2 regions of the Janibacter zhangyanbonis genome follow, and region 2 is predicted to be linked to the other one. Evidence: riboswitches for the same ligand, from Rfam matches in the RefSeq annotation. Region 2 holds a riboswitch; the other holds the start of a gene.
The links. A riboswitch is a leader RNA that binds a small molecule or an ion and turns the genes downstream of it on or off. The one in region 2 is predicted to bind cyclic di-AMP.
Positions count from the first base shown of each region.

Region 1: another riboswitch for cyclic di-AMP. It lies ahead of ACQBJO_RS02405 (C40 family peptidase); the one in region 2 lies ahead of ACQBJO_RS16470 (NlpC/P60 family protein).

Region 1 is NZ_CP191481.1:481,177-486,441, reverse strand. Features, by position in the region: gene ACQBJO_RS02425 (Na+/H+ antiporter subunit D) at 1-578, shown strand, start outside; gene ACQBJO_RS02420 (Na+/H+ antiporter subunit E) at 575-1,141, shown strand; gene ACQBJO_RS02415 (monovalent cation/H+ antiporter complex subunit F) at 1,138-1,404, shown strand; gene mnhG (monovalent cation/H(+) antiporter subunit G) at 1,401-1,778, shown strand; gene ACQBJO_RS02405 (C40 family peptidase) at 1,839-2,744, opposite strand; cyclic di-AMP (ydaO/yuaA leader) riboswitch at 2,747-2,922, opposite strand; gene ACQBJO_RS02400 (metal-dependent transcriptional regulator) at 3,039-3,755, opposite strand; gene ACQBJO_RS02395 (MFS transporter) at 3,763-4,962, opposite strand; gene ACQBJO_RS02390 (hypothetical protein) at 5,005-5,265, shown strand, end outside.
Region 2 is NZ_CP191481.1:3,337,732-3,342,996, reverse strand. Features, by position in the region: gene ACQBJO_RS16480 (AMP-dependent synthetase/ligase) at 1-1,027, opposite strand, end outside; gene ACQBJO_RS16475 (C40 family peptidase) at 1,169-2,017, opposite strand; cyclic di-AMP (ydaO/yuaA leader) riboswitch at 2,014-2,202, opposite strand; gene ACQBJO_RS16470 (NlpC/P60 family protein) at 2,366-3,142, opposite strand; cyclic di-AMP (ydaO/yuaA leader) riboswitch at 3,139-3,321, opposite strand; gene ACQBJO_RS16465 (GTP pyrophosphokinase) at 3,474-4,145, opposite strand; gene ACQBJO_RS16460 (DUF4919 domain-containing protein) at 4,283-4,792, shown strand; gene ACQBJO_RS16455 (GNAT family N-acetyltransferase) at 4,789-5,265, shown strand, end outside.

The DNA of each region.
Region 1 (5,265 bases), 650 kb from region 2:
GGGTGGGCGGCTCGACGGTCATCGACCGCCTCGGCGGGCTCGCCGCGAGCACCCCGGTGCTCGCCGCCCTCTTCTTCGTCCCGGCGATGAACCTCGCCGGCATCCCGCCCTTCTCCGGCTTCGTCGGCAAGGTCGGCCTGCTGCAGGCCGGCACCCAGGACGGCAGCATCATCGCTTGGACGCTCGTCGTCGGCTCGGTCGTCACCTCGCTGCTCACCCTCTACGCCGTGGCCAAGACGTGGAGCGCCGCCTTCTGGCGGCCGCGCGCGGTCGAGGGCCAGGACCAGACCTTCGAGATGCCGACGCTCACCCCGAGCTTCGGGCGGCTGAGCGACGCCATCGGCGCCGCCGTCGCGGCCCAGCGCCCCTCGACCCCGATCGCCCCGCCGCCGGCGGTGACCCAGGTCGAGCGGCCGATGCCGCCGCTCATGCTGGGCGCGGCCGCCGCGGTCGTCGCCTTCAGCCTGGGCCTCTCGCTCTTCGCCGGCCCGCTCTTCACCTACACCGACGCGGCGGCCCGGCAGATGCTCTCCAGCGATGCCTACGTCCGCGCCGTCCTGCCCGAGGAGGCGCCGTGAGCGACACCGCCATCGACACGACCCCGGCGACCCGTCGGCGCGGCGGCTTCCAGCCCCGGGCGATCATCGGCCTGGCCGTCGTGTGGGTCCTGCTCTGGGACCGCATCACCCTGGGCAACATCATCAACGGCCTGATCATCGGCGCGGTCGTCACGCAGATCTTCCCGCTGCCCTCGATCCAGTACTTCGGCCGGATCCACCCGTGGCGCCTCCTGCTGCTCATCGGGCGCTTCCTCGTCGACCTCGTGAGCGCCGCGGTCCAGATCGCCGGCGCCACCCTGAGCCGCCGCCCCAGCCAGGGTGGCTCGATCGTCGAGGTCCGGATGCGCACGCACTCGGAGTTCTACATGACGATCGTCTCCGCGCTCGTCTCCCTCGTGCCCGGGTCGATCGTCGTCGAGGCCCGACGCGGCGCCAACGTCCTCTACGTCCACGGCTTCCACGTCACCACGCCGGAGGGCATGGAGGAGCTGCGACGAGACGTCCTGGCCGTCGAGACCCGGGTCGTGCGGGCCATCGGCACCCCCGAGGAGATCTCGATCTGCACGCAGGAGGTCGCATGAGCATCATCCTGTCGATCGGACTCGGGCTACTCTTCGCCGCCGCCGGCCTGGTCCTCGTGCGCATCGCGCGAGGTCCGACCAACCTCGACCGCGCCCTGAGCCTCGACGTGGTCATCGTCATCGTCATCGGCATCATGGCGACGCAGATCGTGCGCAGCGGTGACGCCGGGACGCTGCCGATCCTCGTCGTCTTCAGCCTCACCGGATTCGTCGGGTCGGTCTCGGTCGCCCGCTTCATGGCCCGCAAGGACGATGCCTCGTGAGCTGGGCACAGATCCTCGACCTCGCCGGGGCGATCAGCCTGCTCCTCGGTGCCACGCTGGCCCTCGTCGGCGCGATCGGCTTGGTGCGCCTGCCCGACCTCTTCGCCCGCATGCACGCCGCCACCAAGCCACAGACCCTGGGTCTGCTGCTCATCCTGCTCGGCCTGGCGCTCACGGTGCGCACCTGGGCCTCGGTCGCCACGCTGCTCATCGTCCTCGGCGCCCAGGCCCTCACCGCGCCCGTCACCGCGCACATGCTCGGCCGCGCCGGCTATCGCACCGGCGTCCCCGAGGACGACCTGCTCCACCACGACGAGCTCGGCGCCGCCTACCGACGGATGCAGGAGCAGGACCGGCAGCGCGAGCAGTCCTGACGACATGACGCAGGGGGCGAAGGGAGCGGCTGCTCCCTTCGCCCCCTGTCGGGTCGGCGCTCAGACCCGGCCGTAGCCGGAGACGCCGTCGAAGATCGGACGGATCGAGATCGACGAGCCGGTGCGCGGCGAGTCGATCATCATGCCGTCGCCGACGTAGATGCCGACGTGCCACGACGGGGAGCCGAAGAAGACCAGGTCGCCGGGCTGCGGGCTGGACACCGGGGTGGCGGCGGCCTGCTGGGCGGTGGTCACGCGCGGGATGGACTTGCCGGCCTTGGCGAAGACGTACTGCGTGAAGCCGGAGCAGTCGAAGCCCGCGGGGGTCGAGCCGCCGTAGACGTAGGGGGTGCCGATGTACTGCTTGGCGATCGCGATGACGCCACCGGAGGTCGGGGCCGGCGCGGAGGGAGCCTGCGTCGGCTCGGGGGTGCTGGCCGGGGCCGGCGTGGTCGCGGGGGCCTGACGCTCCTGCGAGCGGCTGGCGGCGGCCTCCTCCGAGCGCTGCTCCTCCTGGGCCTCACGGGCCTGCTCGGCGCGGCGGGCCTCGGCGGCCTGCTCCTGCTCGCGCTGACGCTCGGCGGCGGCCTCCTGGCGGGCCTGCTCGCGCTCGGCGCGCATGCGCAGCTGGTAGGGGGTCGGGCCGGTCGGCTTGGCGACGGGCTCGACCTCGATCTGACCGAAGTCGGCGCTCGTGGCCTTGGCCGTGGCGGTCGTGCTCGGGGCCGTGACGGCGGCGGCAGCCGGGGCGGCCGGCGCGGCGGCGGCCGCGGGCGTGGCGTCGGCCTGCTCGACGGCGGGGGCGGCCTGGGCGGGGATGGCGATCGCGGCGACGAGGCCACCGGAGGCGGCGAGGACGGCCGAGCCCTTGGCCAGCGGGGTGCCGGTCTGGCTGATGACGGTGCCGATCTCGGCGAGGGGGTTGTAACGCTCAGGAGCGCGGTGGCGCCCGACGGAGTGAGACACGATGAATACCTCTGTCCCGCCTGCGAGGTCAGCTGTCGGGTTCGGGCGAGAGGTGCGGCCCGGTCCCGCGGCTCCGGACCGACCTAGCGGTCCGCGTACCGTGGGACTTCACCCCGAGGAGCATCCGCGATGCCCCATGAGTGGGTCCCCCGCTCCTGCCATGCGGTGAAGTGCAGCAGCCGTCGGTGCGGTGGCAGGACAAGGCGTCCGCGAGACGGATCCGCCCAGGGGAGGCGGACTCAGGAACCGTACCCGCTGATCACGAAAATGTCACACCGCGGTCACGGACTGCGCTCAGGAGGCGGACGCCGGCTCGACGAAGACGTGCATGGCGACGTCGCGCGGCAGCGAGACGGCGTCGCTGGCGGCGCCGTCTCGGGCGACGACCACCCGGTCCTCCTCGGGGGTGACGAGCACGATCTCGCCGGGGCGCAGCCGCGCCTCGGTGAGCAGCTCGAGCGCCTCGTGGTCGACCTGCGCGGGCTCGCCGATGCGGCGCACCCGGAAGGTCCCGGTCAGGCCCTCGTCGACGATGTCGGTCAGGCTGCTCAGGCCCTCGAGGTAGTCGTCGGCGGGCGCCTCGTCACCACCGGCGAGCAGCTCCTCGAGGCCGGGGATCGGCGTGCCGTAGGGCGACTCGCGGTGCTCGGGCAGCATGGCGAGGATCTTGCGCTCGACCCGCTCGCTCATGACGTGCTCCCAGCGGCAGGCCTCGTCGTGGACGTGCTCCCACTCCAGCCCGATGACGTCGGCGAGCAGTCGCTCGGCGAGCCGGTGCTTGCGCATCACCCGGGTCGCGAGCAGACGACCCTCGTCGGAGAGCACGAGGCGCCGGTCGTCGCCGAGGCTGACCAGCCCGTCCCGCTCCATGCGCGCGACCGTCTGCGAGACCGTCGGGCCGGAGTGGCCCAGCCGCTCGGCGATGCGGGCCCGCATGGGAGGGATGTCCTCCTCCTCGAGCTCGAAGATCGTGCGGAGGTACATCTCCGTGGTGTCGATGAGATCCTTCACGGCACCATCATGCCTTGCCCGCGCGAGCGCGGTCCGCCCGCGATACCCACACGCTCGTCCACGCCAGCCCGGTGAGGCCGGCGACCCCGAGGACGACCGCGGCGGCCGGCAGCGAGACGAGGGCGGTGACGGCGCTCAGCCCGAGCGATCCGCCGGCGTGGCCCACCTCGCCCATGAGCCGCCAGGCGCCGAGGAACTGCGCCCGGTCGCGGGTCGGTGCCGCGTCCGCCCCGAGCGTCATGACGATGCCGGACCCCAGTCCGTTGCCCAGGGACATCACGAGGGCCACGGCGAGCAGCTCCCCCTTCGTCCCCGCGAGGGGCAGGGCGAGGAAGGCCGCGGAGACCACCGACAGCAGCACCGCGACGACCCAGACCCGGCCCAGCCGGTCCATGACCCAGCCGCCCGGGTAGACGAGGAGCAGCTCGGCGACGCCGGCCGCGGCGAAGATCTGCGAGGAGTCGACGCCGTCGAGGCCGATGTGCACGGCCCACAGCGGCAGGATCACCAGACGCGACTGCCGCAGGGCCGAGATGACGGTGACGCCGATGCCCTGCGTGAGCAGCAGCCGCGCGTGCCGCCGGATGACGGCGAAGACCCTCGCGTGGTGGTCCTCGGCCCGGGCCCGCTCATGGTCACCGGTGAGGTCGGGCGCGGTGAGCACGGTGACCACGGAGCCGACGGCGAGGACGACGGCCACCCCATAGGCCCCCTGCAGGCCGAAGGGGGCGATCGCCACCGAGCCGACGACCGGCCCGAGGAGCAGCCCCGCGCGCATCGCACCGCCGAGCAGGGACATGCCGCGGGCGAGCAGGTGCTGCGGCAGGACGTCGATCATGTAGCCCTGCCGGGCGAGGAAGAAGGCCGAGGAGGCCAGCCCGGAGACGAGGAGGGCGAGCGCCATGAGCCACAGCGAGGGGGCCCACCCGGCGACGGCGAGCGCGACGATGTCGAGCAGGCCGGCGCGCACGAGGGTGGCCCGCTCGCCGATGCGGGCGACGAGGGCGCCGGCGGGCAGCACCCCGACGAGCTGCCCGATGCCCGTGAGCGAGACGACGAAGGCCGCCAGGCCCAGGCTCGCGCCGAGCTCGTCGGCCCGCAGGGCCGCGATCGGGACGACGGCTCCGCTCGCGGCGGCGGACAGGAAGGTGGGCCCGAAGGCGGGTACGGCGATGCGCCTCCAGCCGAAGGTCTCGCTCGCACTCATCCCCCTCATCCTCTCCCGGGGCACCGTCGCTAGGTTGGGGTGGTGCACACCACAGCCGAGACGACGACCGTTGCCCCGCTGCACGTCGGCCCGCCGGGGACCGGCAACGGCGGCTGGGTCTGCGGTCTGCTCACCGAACGACTCGACGACCTCGTCCCCGCTGAGGGGGACCTGACGGCGGCGACGGTACGCCTGAGCGCTCCCACCCCGCTCGGCAGTCCACTGCGGTGGGAGGTCGACGGCACCGTCGCCGACGGCCCCGACCTCGCGGTGCACCTCCTCGACGGCGAGACCCTGCTCGGC
Region 2 (5,265 bases):
CCCCGCCGAGGGCCGCGCGGACCTTGGCGTAGAGCAGCCGGTCGAAGACCGCGTGCAGCACCCGCAGCCGCAGCCCGGGGCGGCCCGGGCGCGGGTCGTCGCCCACGGCCCGGCTCCAGTCGATGGCGACCTGCTCCCCCTTCGCGAAGACGGCGGCGGAGACGCGGCGCCCGGCCGCCTTGGCGCGGATGCCGGCGTGCACCTTTTCGAAGACCCGGGGTACGCCGACGACCATGTGCGGACGGAAGGAGCCGAACTTCTCGACGATCGTCGAGAAGTCGGACCAGAAGCCGACCGTGGCGCCGGACTGCGCGGCGATGTAGGCGACGGAGCGGGCGAGCACGTGCGCCATCGGCAGGAACATCAGGATGCGGCGGCCGGGCGCCCCGACCTCGCCGATCGGGTGTGCCAGGCAGCCCGCGACCTCGGCGGCGAGGTGCCGGTGGGTGAGGACGACCCCCTTCGGCCGACCGGTGGTGCCGGAGGTGTAGACGATCCCGGCGAGGCCGTCGAAGGTCACTGCGTCCCGGCGCGCGTGCACCTCATCGTCGGCCACGGTCTGACCGCGCTCGGCGAGGGTGGCGAGGGCGCCGTCGTCGATGACGAGGACCTCGACGTCGAGACCGGTGGCCAGCTGTGCCATCGCCGGCGTCTCGACGAGCAGGACCCGCGCGCCGGAGTCGCGGACGATCCACTCGAGCTGGCTGCGCGACGACGACGGGTAGACGGGGACGGTGCCGGCCCCGGCGTTCCAGATCGCCTCGTCGAGCAGCAGCCACTCATAGCGGGTGTCGGCCATGAGCGCCACACGGTCACCGGCGGCGACGCCGCTTGCGACGAGTCCCCGGACCGTCGCAACGAGGCTCTCGAGGTGCTCTCCGGCGGTGATGGTCTGCCAGTCGCCGTCGACGACGTGGCTGAAGGAGGGATGCTGCGGGTCCTCCTGCGCCCGACGCCAGGGACGAAGGGGGAGCAGGTCGCGGTCGGTGAGCTCGAGGGCTTCGCCGGTGGCGTGGGTGGCGGGCACGGATGACCTCCTGAGGCGACTACGCGTGTAGAAAGGGCCAGTGTCTCACGCGCCTCCGGCTCCCGAGCACGACGAAGGCCCCGACCGTGGCGGTCGGGGCCCTGTCGTGCGAGCCGCTCGGGAGCGGCCTGCGGTGGTCGCTCAGAAGCGGCCGTAGGACACGTCGTCGGTCCAGATGTCGCGCTCCTGCACCGGCGACTCGGAGTTGCCCGCGTCGATGATCTTGCCGTCGCCGGCGTAGATCCCGTTGTGGTACGCGGGGTTGCCGAAGAAGACGATGTCACCGGGCTGTGGGTTGGAGACCGGGGTGGCTGCAGCCTGCTGCTGCTGCGTCGTGCGCGGGATGTCCTTACCCGCCTTGTCGTAGACGTACTGCACGAAGCCGGAGCAGTCGAAGCCCGCGGTGGTCGTGCCGCCGTAGACGTAGGGCGTGCCGGTGAGGCTGCGCGCGGTGTTGACGATCGACGAGTCGGAGGCCGGGGCGCTGGCCGAGGCCTGGGCGGTCTCGGCGGTGCCACCGTCCGCGGACTGGGCACCACCGGTCGAGCTGGAGCCGCCGCCGGTCAGGCCCAGGGCGGAGCCGGTCTCGGGGCCGACGATGCCGTCGGCCGACAGACCGTTCTTGGCCTGCCAGCTCTTCACGGCCTGCTCGGTCAGGGACCCGAAGACGCCGTCGGCACTGACGCCGACCTTGTCCTGGATCTGCTTGACGACGCTGCCGGTGTCGCCGACGCGCACGTGGTCGGAGAAGGAGGTCGAGCCGCTGGGAGCGACGGAGTTGCCGGCGCTCTGCGCGCCGCCGGTCGAGGCGGTCTGCGAGGTGGCCGGGGCCGGAGCCTCGGGGCCGCCCTGGGCTGCCGCGCTCGTGGCGGTCATCGTCGATGCCCCCAGGCCGAGAGCCGTGGCGGCGAGGACGCCGGCGCCCGTGCGCTGTGCCGCAGAGCGGTGGGCGCGGGGGGCGGCGTGACGTGCGGTGTAGAACATGGTCATGCTGTCTCCTCTCGCCTGCGGAGTTAGCTGTCGGGTTGGGATGGAGACCATCCCGCCCTTCGACCGGGCGATGCCCCGCCGTAGGACTTCACCCCGAGGCCGTGTGGCCAGAGGTTGGGTCCTCCGCTCCTACCGGTGCTGCTGGGGTACCCCGTCGAGGTGGTAGGACTCGGCGTCCTCGACGGCGTCCCGGCAGTGGCCGGGACCGCGTTCGACCATAGGTCATATAGTCACGAAATGGTAACGCGGGTGGCGAAACCCGTTGTGCACCAATGACGCAGGGGCAGCAATGACGAAGGGGGCCCCGACCGTGATGGTCGGAGCCCCCTTCGTCGTGGGGTGCTGGGGTCAGCGGACGCGGCCGTAGGTCACGTTGCTCGTCCAGATCTTGCGCTTGGTCGTGTCGACGCGCGCGTTGCCGGCGTCGTACATCATGCCGTTGCCGGCGTAGATGCCCATGTGCCAGGCCGGCGCGCCGAAGAAGACGAGGTCGCCGGGCTGCGGGGAGTAGACGCGGGTGGTGGCGCGACGCTGCTGCTCGGCCGTGCGCGGCAGGCTCTTGCCGTGGCGGGCGAAGACGTACTGGGTGAAGCCCGAGCAGTCCCAACCGGACCGCGAGGTGCCGCCGTAGACGTAGGGCGTGCCGACGAGGCTGGCCGCCGTCGACAGGACCGAGGAGCCGGCGACCGTGCGCGTCGTGGTGCGCGAGGTGGTCGTCGTGGTGCGGCTCGAGCTCAGGCCCATCTTGGTGCCGGTGCGGGGGCCGACGATGCCGTCGGCGACGAGGCCGTTGCGGCGCTGGTAGCGCTTGACCGCGGACTCCGTCATGGGGCCGAAGACGCCGTCGGCGCTGGCGCCGGTGCGCCACTGGATCTGCTTGACGACGTAGCCGCGGGCGCCGCGACGGACGAGGCCCGAGAAGCTCGCGGTCGACGTCGCGGACGACGCCGACGAGATGGAGGCGGCGGACGGGGCGCTCACGGTGGCGGGTGCCGCGCTCGCGGCGGGCGCCGTGGCGGCGGCGGTGCCGAGGCCGACGGCGGCGACGGCCACCAGGCTGGCGCCGGTGCGCTGGGGGGTCTTCGTGCTCGGGGCGCGGTGGCGCCCGGCGTAGAACATCGACATGGTCTCTCCTCCGCCTGCGGAGTTAGCTGTCGGGTTGGGATGGAGATGAGCATCCCGCCCACCGGTCGTGCGACCGCGTGGACTTCACCCCGAGGCACTGGGGCCGAAAAAATGGGTCCCCCGCTCCTGCCGTGGCGTTCAGGGACCACCCGGCTGGCAGGACTCGGCGACCTGGTGGTGACCCCGCAGTGTGGGGTCGAAAAGAAGAGTAGGGCATCGGGACACGGTTTGGTAACGGCCCTGTGGAGATTTTTCTGGACCCGGGCGCGCCTGCCGTGCCGGCGTCGTCGGCGGGGCGTGGAGCGGGGCGTGCGACCGGCCGACCGGGGCCTCAGTCGGTGCCGTGGACGGCCCGGTGCAGCTGGGCCATCTCCTCGTCCATCCGGGCCGCCGTGGCGGCCGCGTCCGTGATCCGCTGGCGCAGGTGGGCGGGCACGTCACCCTCGTACTTGTAGAAGATCTTGTGCTCCGTGCTCGCCCAGAAGTCCATGGCCACGGTGCGGAACTGCACCTCCACCGGCACCTGGACGGGCCCCGACGAGAGGAAGACCGGGATCTCGAGGATGACGTGCAGCGACCGGTAGCCGTTGGGCTTGGGGTTGGCGATGTAGTCCTTGACCACGCGCACGGAGATGTCCGCCTGCTCGGTGAGCGCCGCCATCAGCCGGTAGACGTCGGCGACGAAGGAGCAGATGACGCGCACGCCGGCGATGTCGGTGATGTGCTCGCGCAGCGCCGCGATCTCGAGCGGGACCTCCTGGCGGGCCGCCTTCTCGAGGATCGACTCGGGGCTCTTGACCCGCGTGGAGATGTGCTCGATCGGGTTGTCGAGGTGCAGCTCGGCGAACTCCTCGCGCAGGATCTCCAGCCGCGTGGCCACCTGCTCCATGCCGAAGCGGTAGCCGAGCATCATCCGGGTGAAGTCCTCGCGAATCTGCGCGAACTGGCGCAGGGACGCGTCGGAGAGCTCGGGCAGGCCAGAGGGCTGGGCGGCGCTGGTCACCCGGCCAGCGTAGGCAGGTCCCCTGAGAGGCAGGTGTGCGTCGGCGCGTGGCGCTGGGACGAAGGGGGAGTGGGCCGGGCCGCGTCAGCGCCCACCGCGACGGATACGGTCGGAGCAGGACCACCCGAGGAGCCACGATGAGCGAAGCCCACGCCGAGAGCCTGCGAGAGCTCGTGACGAGGTACCTGAGCGAGCAGACACCGGACAACCTGGCCGCGTTGCGTCACGCAGTCCGGTCGTCGGCCGGCTTCGACCCCGACGTCGACCTGCGCGAGGCCGTCCCGCTGCTCGAGGCCGGCCGACACCGCGAGGCGCTCGACGCGGTCCGGGCCAAGATGCCCGGTGCCGCCCTCAACCCCTCGGCCCACCTCCTGCTCGCCGCAGCCCACGAGGCGCTGGGTGACGACGCCGCTGCCCGGCGCGAAGCCACCCTGCACACGCTGTCGGTCTCGAGCGTGCTCGCCACGGGCGACGGCACGCAGGAGCGCCCGTGGTCCGTCCTGCGCGTCGCCGACGAGTACGACGTCATGCGGGCGAAGGGGGTGACCCCCCGCCGTCAGGCCACGCGCACCGTCGACGGTCGGGTCGTCGACGTGCACGAGGTCGTCGACGGTCCGGACGTGTGGTTCGTCCTCGACCCGGCATGATCGGCCCCGCCCCGTTGCTGCCGATCATCACGGAGCGGCTGCTCCTGCGGCCCTACACCCACGACGATCTCGACGCCAGCCTCGCGTACTACGGCGACCCGCAGGTGGCGCGTCACCTGCTCGAGCCACCGTGGACCCCGGCGGTCGCCCGGGAGCGCATCGCCGAGCGCGTCGAGCGGACCGGCCTCGACGGACCGAGGCGGGCGCTGGCACTCGTCGTCGAGCACGAGGGGCGGGTCGTCGGCGACGTCGCCGTGTGGGCGAGGGACGCGACCGGCGCCACCCGCGAGGTCGGATGGTCCTTCCGCCCCGACGTCGCCGGGCAGGGCTTCGCGACGGAGGCCGCTGCAGCGGTCCTCGACCATGCCTTCGACCACCACGGCGTGCACCGCGTCGTCGCCGAGCTCGATGCCCGCAACCTCGCCTCGGCCGCGCTGTGCGAGCGCCTCGGCATGCGGCACGAGGCCACCCAC